2 regions of the Amycolatopsis albispora genome follow, and region 2 is predicted to be linked to the other one. Evidence: riboswitches for the same ligand, from Rfam matches in the RefSeq annotation. Region 2 holds a riboswitch; the other holds the start of a gene.
The links. A riboswitch is a leader RNA that binds a small molecule or an ion and turns the genes downstream of it on or off. The one in region 2 is predicted to bind cobalamin.

Region 1: it holds a riboswitch for cobalamin, as region 2 does, so the genes downstream of both, metE (5-methyltetrahydropteroyltriglutamate--homocysteine S-methyltransferase) here and A4R43_RS09835 (ABC transporter substrate-binding protein) in region 2, are expected to answer to the same signal.

Annotation. Positions count from the first base shown of each region.
Region 1 is NZ_CP015163.1:1,081,414-1,084,786, forward strand. It holds gene metE (5-methyltetrahydropteroyltriglutamate--homocysteine S-methyltransferase) at 1-1,459, opposite strand, end outside; cobalamin riboswitch at 1,589-1,816, opposite strand; gene A4R43_RS05255 (ribonucleotide-diphosphate reductase subunit beta) at 1,839-2,924, opposite strand; gene A4R43_RS05260 (ribonucleoside-diphosphate reductase subunit alpha) at 2,941-3,373, opposite strand, start outside.
Region 2 is NZ_CP015163.1:2,121,541-2,124,913, reverse strand. It holds gene A4R43_RS09840 (family 43 glycosylhydrolase) at 1-931, opposite strand, end outside; cobalamin riboswitch at 1,031-1,195, shown strand; gene A4R43_RS09835 (ABC transporter substrate-binding protein) at 1,249-2,247, shown strand; gene A4R43_RS09830 (FecCD family ABC transporter permease) at 2,244-3,287, shown strand; gene A4R43_RS09825 (beta-L-arabinofuranosidase domain-containing protein) at 3,281-3,373, opposite strand, start outside.

The DNA of each region.
Region 1 (3,373 bases), 1.0 Mb from region 2:
GCACCAGCACGTCGAGCCCGAGGTCTTCCTGCAGCCGCACCACTTTCTCGATTTCGGCGTGCATGCGCGCGCGGTAGGTCTCCGCGTCGATCCGCCCGGCCCGCAGTGCCGCGCGCGCCTTGCGCACGTCACCGGTCTGCGGGAACGACCCGATCGTGGTGCTCGGCAAGGCGGGCAGGCCGAGCGCCTCGGCCTGCGCCGCCGCGCGCCGGTGGTAGTCGCCGCGGCGGCTGTGCTCCGGCTTCAGCGCGGCCAGCCGAGCCCGGACGCGGTCGTCACGCAGGTCACCGGCGTTCGCCCGGTCCGCGGTCGCCGCACGCGCCGCGCCCAGGTCCGCCGGCTCCCCGGCGAGCGCCCGCCCGAGCAGCACCACCTCTTCGACCTTCTGCTCGGCGAACGCCAGCCAGCCACGCAGTCGTTCGTCCAAATCGGACTCGCGCGCGGCGTCGTACGGCACGTGCAGCAGCGAGCACGAAGTGGACACGCTGACCGACCCCGCGGTGCCCAGGAGTGTCGCGGCCTTCGCCAGCGCGGCGTCGGCGTCCACCCGCCAGATGTTGCGGCCGTCCACCACCCCGGCCAGCACTTCCTTGTCCCGCAACGAGTTCTCCGCCGCGACGGCTTCGACCGCGGCCGGTTCGGTGACCAGGTCCACGGCCAGCGCGTCGACAGGGGAGCGGGCCAGCACACCGAGCGCGTCACCCAGCGCGCCGAAGTACCCGGCGACCAGCAGCTTCGGCCGCCGCGTCAACTCACCCAGCGCGGTGTAGGCCTGCCGCAGCGCTTCCAGTTCCTCGGGCGTGCGGTCGGCGGCGAAGGCCGGTTCGTCCAGCTGCACCCACCGGACACCTTCGTCGTGCAGCGTGGTCAGCAACTGCGCGTAGGCGGTGACCAGCTGGGGGAGCAGGTCGAGCGGCCGGAAACCGCGGGGTGCGCCGCCCGCCGCCTTCGCCAGCAGGAGATAGGTCACCGGCCCGACGAGCACCGGCCGCGTCTCGACACCGATCGCCCTGGCTTCGCGGTACTCGTCCAGCGGCTTGCCGCCAGCGACGGTGAATTCGGTGTCCGGGCCCAGTTCCGGCACCAGGTAGTGGTAGTTCGTGTCGAACCACTTGGTCATCTCGAGCGCGGGTGCCTCCTGGACCCCGCGCGCCGCGGCGAAGTAGGTGTCGATCGCGGACAGGCCCAGCTCGGTGAACCGGGACGGCAGCGCGCCGAACAACACGGTGGTGTCGAGCACCTGGTCGTAGTAGGAGAAGGTGTTCGACGGCACCGAGCCGAGCCCGGCCTTCGCCAGCCGCTGCCAGGTGTCCAGGCGCAGTCCACGCGCCACCTTCTGCAGTTCCGCTTCGTCGATCCGGCCTGCCCAGTAGCCTTCGACGGCCTTCTTCAACTCCCGATCGGGGCCGATCCTCGGGTAACCGAGAACGGTCGAACCCAGGCGGTCTTGGTCTGCCACAGCTCTCTCCTCGCGAGCTCGTCCGACGAGCCCGGGGCGGCAAGGACGGCACAGCGCAGCACGAACCAGCGACCTGGTTCGGACCTGTCCTCCCGCGGGACCCGGACCCGCGCGCGCCGACGGCGCGCGCACCACCGGCAGGTATTCGGACTCGCGGGCGAGGCTCCGGAAAAGGGAGCCGGACCTACTGGCTGTCGCTTCCCGGGCGGGTGCCCAGTGCTTGACCGCGGGCGCGGTGACAGCGTTCGTTCCCGCTTACCGCTGCGGGGCAGTCCCGGATTCACACCGGGTTCCCTGTTGCCTCCCCACCACGCGGCCGCGAAAAAGGCTCGGCCACGCCATGGCGAACCAGTGGCGTGGCCGAGCCTAGCGGGAAAGATCAGTCCCAGTCGAGTGCGCCGCCGCTCTGGTACTCGATGACGCGGGTCTCGAAGAAGTTCTTCTCCTTCTTCAGGTCCATCGCCTCCGACATCCACGGGAACGGGTTCTCGTTCTCGCCGTAGATCGGCGCCAGGCCGATCTGCTGCGCGCGGCGGTCGGTGATGAAGTGCATGTACTGCTCGCACAGCTGGGCCGACAGCCCGAGCATGCCGCGCGGCATGGTGTCGCGCGCGTAGGCGACCTCCAGCTCGCACGCCTCCATCAGCATGCCGCGCACCTCCGCCTGGAACTCCTCCGTCCACAGGTGCGGGTTCTCGATCTTGATCTGGTTGATGCAGTCGATGCCGAAGTTCAGGTGGATCGACTCGTCACGCAGGATGTACTGGTACTGCTCGGCGATGCCGACCATCTTGTTCCGGCGGCCCAGCGACAGGATCTGCGCGAAGCCGGTGTAGAACCACATGCCCTCGAAGATCACGTAGAACGCCACCAGGTCACGCAGGAAGGCCTGGTCGGCCTCCGGCGTGCCGGTCTCGAAGTCCGGGTTCTCCAGGTTCTGCGTGTACTTCAGCGCCCACGCGTCCTTGTCGGCGATCGAGGGCACCTCGCGGTACATGTTGAACAGCTCGCCCTCGACCAGGCCGAGGCTCTCGCAGATGTACTGGAAGGTGTGCGTGTGCACGGCCTCCTCGAAGGCCTGGCGCAGCAGGTACTGGCGGCACTCCGGGTTGGTGATCTGCCGGTAGACCGCGAGCACGATGTTGTTCGCGACCAGCGACTCCGCGGTGGCGAAGAAGCCCAGGTTCCGCTTGAGCATCTGCCGCTCGTCCTCGGTCAGCCCGTCGGGCGACTTCCACAGCGCGATGTCGGCCTGCATGGCGACCTCGGTCGGCATCCAGTGGTTGTTGCAGCCGGCCAGGTACTTCTCCCACGCCCAGGTGTACTTGAGCGGGAGCAGCTGGTTCACGTCGGCGCGGGCGTTGATCATGCGCTTGTCGTCGACGCTGATGCGCTCGGCGCCGCGCTCGATCTCACCGAGGCCGGTGGCGTCGGTGAGCGGTGCTGGGGTTTCGGTGTTGGTCATCTTGTTCAGTCGTTCCTTACTGGCAGGCTTCGCAGTCGGGGTCGTCGATCCGGCAGGCGGCACCGTCGGTGGCGGCGAAGTCCACGTCGTCCACCTTCGGCAGCTCCTTGGGCTTGACCACCGGAGCCGGCGGCACCGCCGGGACCACGGCCGAAGGCGTGGCCGGAACAGCGGCCGACGGGGACGGCGATGGCGACGGCGATGGCGACGGCGACGGAGCCGGGGAAGGCGACGGCGAAGCGGCCGGAGCCGGGGTGGCCGAGACGGCGTTCAGCTTGCCGTCGGTGCCGCGCAGGGTGCTCTTCTCCACGTGCGTCGCGGACTGCGCCCGCAGGTAGTACGTGGTCTTGAGGCCCTTGTGCCAGGCGTAGCGGTACAGCTCGTCGAGCTTGCGCCCGCTCGGCGCGGCGATGTACAGGTTCAGCGACTGCGCCTGGTCGATCCACTTC
Region 2 (3,373 bases):
CGTAGGCGAGCTGGCGGTGGTTGCCGTCGGTCTCGCTGAGCGGGCGGCGGTGGTAGACGATGTACCAGACGTCCGTGCCGGGCACGTTGATCACGGAGTTGTGCCCGGAGCCCCGCGCGACCGCGGAATCCTGCGCGAGCACCTTGTCCAGCTTGGTGAACGGCCCGGTCGGCGAGTCGGCCATGGCGTAGGAGACCGAGTAGTCCGGGCCGGTCCAGCCGCCTTCGGACCACATCAGGTAGTACTTGCCGCCGCGCTTGAACAGCTGCGAACCCTCGACGTACTCCGGCGTCGGCGTGATCTCGCGGTAGGTCGTGCCGTCTTCGAAGGTGCCGAGGCTGGTCATGTCGCGGTTGAGCTTGACCACGTTCGCGTGGCCCCAGCCGCCGTAGTACATGTACGCCTGACCGTCGTCGTCGATGAAGACGTCCTGGTCGATGGGCTGCGCACCGTGGTGGAACTTGCCGATGAGCGGGTGGCCGAGCGCGTCGCGGTAGGGGCCCTCCGGCCGGTCGGCCACGGCGACGCCGATGCCGCCGAGTTCGTTGTCGCTCTGGATGTCGTTGGCGGCGAAGTACAGGAAGTACTTGCCGTCGCGTTCGATCGGCGCGGGCGCCCAGACCGCCTTCTCCGCCCACGACACGTTTTCGGTGGTGAGCACGTTGGGGTGCTTGGTCCAGTGCACCAGGTCCTTCGAGGAGAACGCGTCGAGGTGCGTCTGCTCGGCGTAGCGGCGCGAGGTGGTCGGGAAGACCCAGTAGGTGCCGTCGTAGATCGCCACGTCCGGATCGGCGTACCAGCCGTCGACGAACGGGTTGCCCGCTTCGGCGGTTTCGTAGTCGGGGAGCGGGGGCGCGGCCGCGGCCGGCGCGCTGAACACGAGCAGGGCGGCGAGCGCCCCGGAAACGGATCTGAACAGGCGAGCGGTCATCTTCGGCAGCTCCTGCACGCTATTCAACAACAACCAACAACTTCGGAAAAGATTGCACGGTATTCCACACGCTGGTCAAGACTCCGCCGGTGGGACGCGTGGTAGCGTGCGCACGCCAGTCGTAGGGAATCCGGTGAGAATCCGGAGCTGACGCGCAGCGGTGAGCGGCGACGGGCAGGACAACGGCCACTGGACCCCGGTCCGGGAAGGCGTTCTGCCCGGACGACCCCGAGTCCGAAGACCTGCTGGCACCCCGGCGCCGCCGGGGCCGTTGACCGACTGGGCTCCGCGTCCGAGCCCTCGACGCAGGGACATCCGTGCCGAAATTCCGTTCCCCCCACCTGTTCTTCGCCGGGCTCCTGGTGCTGGCCGGCTGCGGCACCACACCGGCGCCCGCCGATTCCGGGGCCACCACGACCGTCGAGAACTGCGGGCACCAGGTGAAGGTGGTCAGCCCGCCGCGGCGCGCGGTCGCGTTGAACCAGGGCAGCGCCGAGATCATGCTCGCGCTGGGCCTGGCCGACCGGATGGCGGGCACCGCCACCTGGACCGACCCGGTGCTGCCCGCGCTGGCCGCCGACAACGCCAAGGTGCCGCGCCTGGCCGAGAACAACCCCTCCTTCGAGGCCGTGCTGGCGGTCGAGCCCGACTTCGTCGCGGCGTCGTTCGTCTCGACGCTGGGCCAGGGCGGCGTGGCGACCCGCGAGCAGTTCGAGCAGCTCGGCGTGCCGACCTATGTCTCGCCGACCGACTGCCTCAAGGACAACAACGCCGGCGGCGACGGCGTGCGCACCGAGACGCTCACCATGGACGTGCTCTACACCGAGATCCGCCAGCTGGCGACGGTGTTCGGTGTGGCGGACCGGGGCGAGCGGCTGGTCGCCGAGTTGCAGGGGCGGATGCAGCGCGCGGCTCTGCGGTCGGGTGGCACGAGCCTGCTGTACTGGTTCGCCAACGCCGAATCGCCCTATCTGGCCGGATGCTGCGGCGCGCCCGGCATCATCACCACCACGCTCGGCGCGAAGAACGTCTTCGATGACACGCGCGCGGAATGGCCGCAGATCAACTGGGAAACCGTGGCCGAGCGCAATCCGCAGGTGATCGTGCTCGGGGATCTCACGCGCCGGTCGCAGACCGCCGAGAACGGCGAAGCCAAAATCGCCTTTCTCGAGTCGCATCCGGTCACCAAGGACCTCGACGCGGTGAAGCACAAGCGGTACGTGCTGCTCAGCGGGCAGGCGATGAACCCGTCGCTGCGCACCGTCGACGGCACCGAGCAGGTCGGCGAGGCGTTGCGGAAGTTCGGGCTGGCGTGAGGCGGCCGCCGGCGGGGTCGCAGATCGCCTGGTTCTGCGTGCTCGGCCTGGCCCTGCTCGTGGTCTCGATCGCGGTGGCGATCACCATCGGCCCGGCCGGGATCGGCATCGGCGAGGTCTATTCGACCGTGCTGGCGCACCTCGGGCTGGCCGATCCGGTGCTCGGCCCGCTGCGCGACGGCATCGTCTGGCACCTGCGCCTGCCCCGGGCGCTGCTGGCGGCGGTGTGCGGGGCGGGGCTGGCGGTGTGCGGTGTGGTGATGCAGTCGCTGTTGCGGAATCCGCTGGCCGAGCCGTTCGTGCTGGGCGTGTCGTCCGGGGCGTCCACCGGCGCGGTGATGGTCGTGGTGCTCGGCGTCGGCGGCGGTGTGGTTTCGCTGTCCGCCGGTGCTTTCGCCGGGGCCGCCCTGTCGTTCGCGGCGGTGCTCGTGCTCAGCCGGATCGTGGGTGGCAGCACCGACCGGGTGGTGCTGTCCGGGGTCGCGGCGATGCAGCTGTTCTCCGCGCTCACCTCGTTCATCGTGCTCACCGCCGCCGACGCCGAGACCACGCGCGGGGTGTTGTTCTGGCTGCTCGGCTCCTTCACCAGCGCGTCGTGGACCGAGGTCGCGGTGTGCGCGGCCGTGCTGGCCGTCTCGCTGGGCGTCTGCTTCGGGCACGCCCGCGCGCTGGACGTGTTCGCGCTCGGGCAGGACACCGCCGCCGCGCTGGGCGTCGCGGTCGGGCGGATCCGGATCGTGCTGCTGTGCGCCACCGCGCTGCTGACCGCGTCGCTGGTCAGCGCGGTCGGCGCGGTCGGCTTTGTCGGGCTGGTGCTGCCGCACGCGGTGCGGGCGCTGACCGGGCCGGGGCACAGCCGCCTGCTGCCGGTGACCGCGGTGGCCGGTGCGGTGTTCCTGGTCTGGGTGGACACGCTCGCCCGCACCGCGCTCGACCCGCAGGAGGTGCCGGTCGGCGTGGTCACCTCGATCATCGGCGTCCCGGCGTTCGTGCTGATCCTGTACCGGACCTCGCGGCCACGCGTGCGCGTGCCTCAGTAGGCGGCCCGCGCGGTGGCGAGCACGCCGGCGGTGTCTTCCGCGCTCAGCTGCCAGGTGCGGGCCGCCGACCGGACCCTGGCCACGAA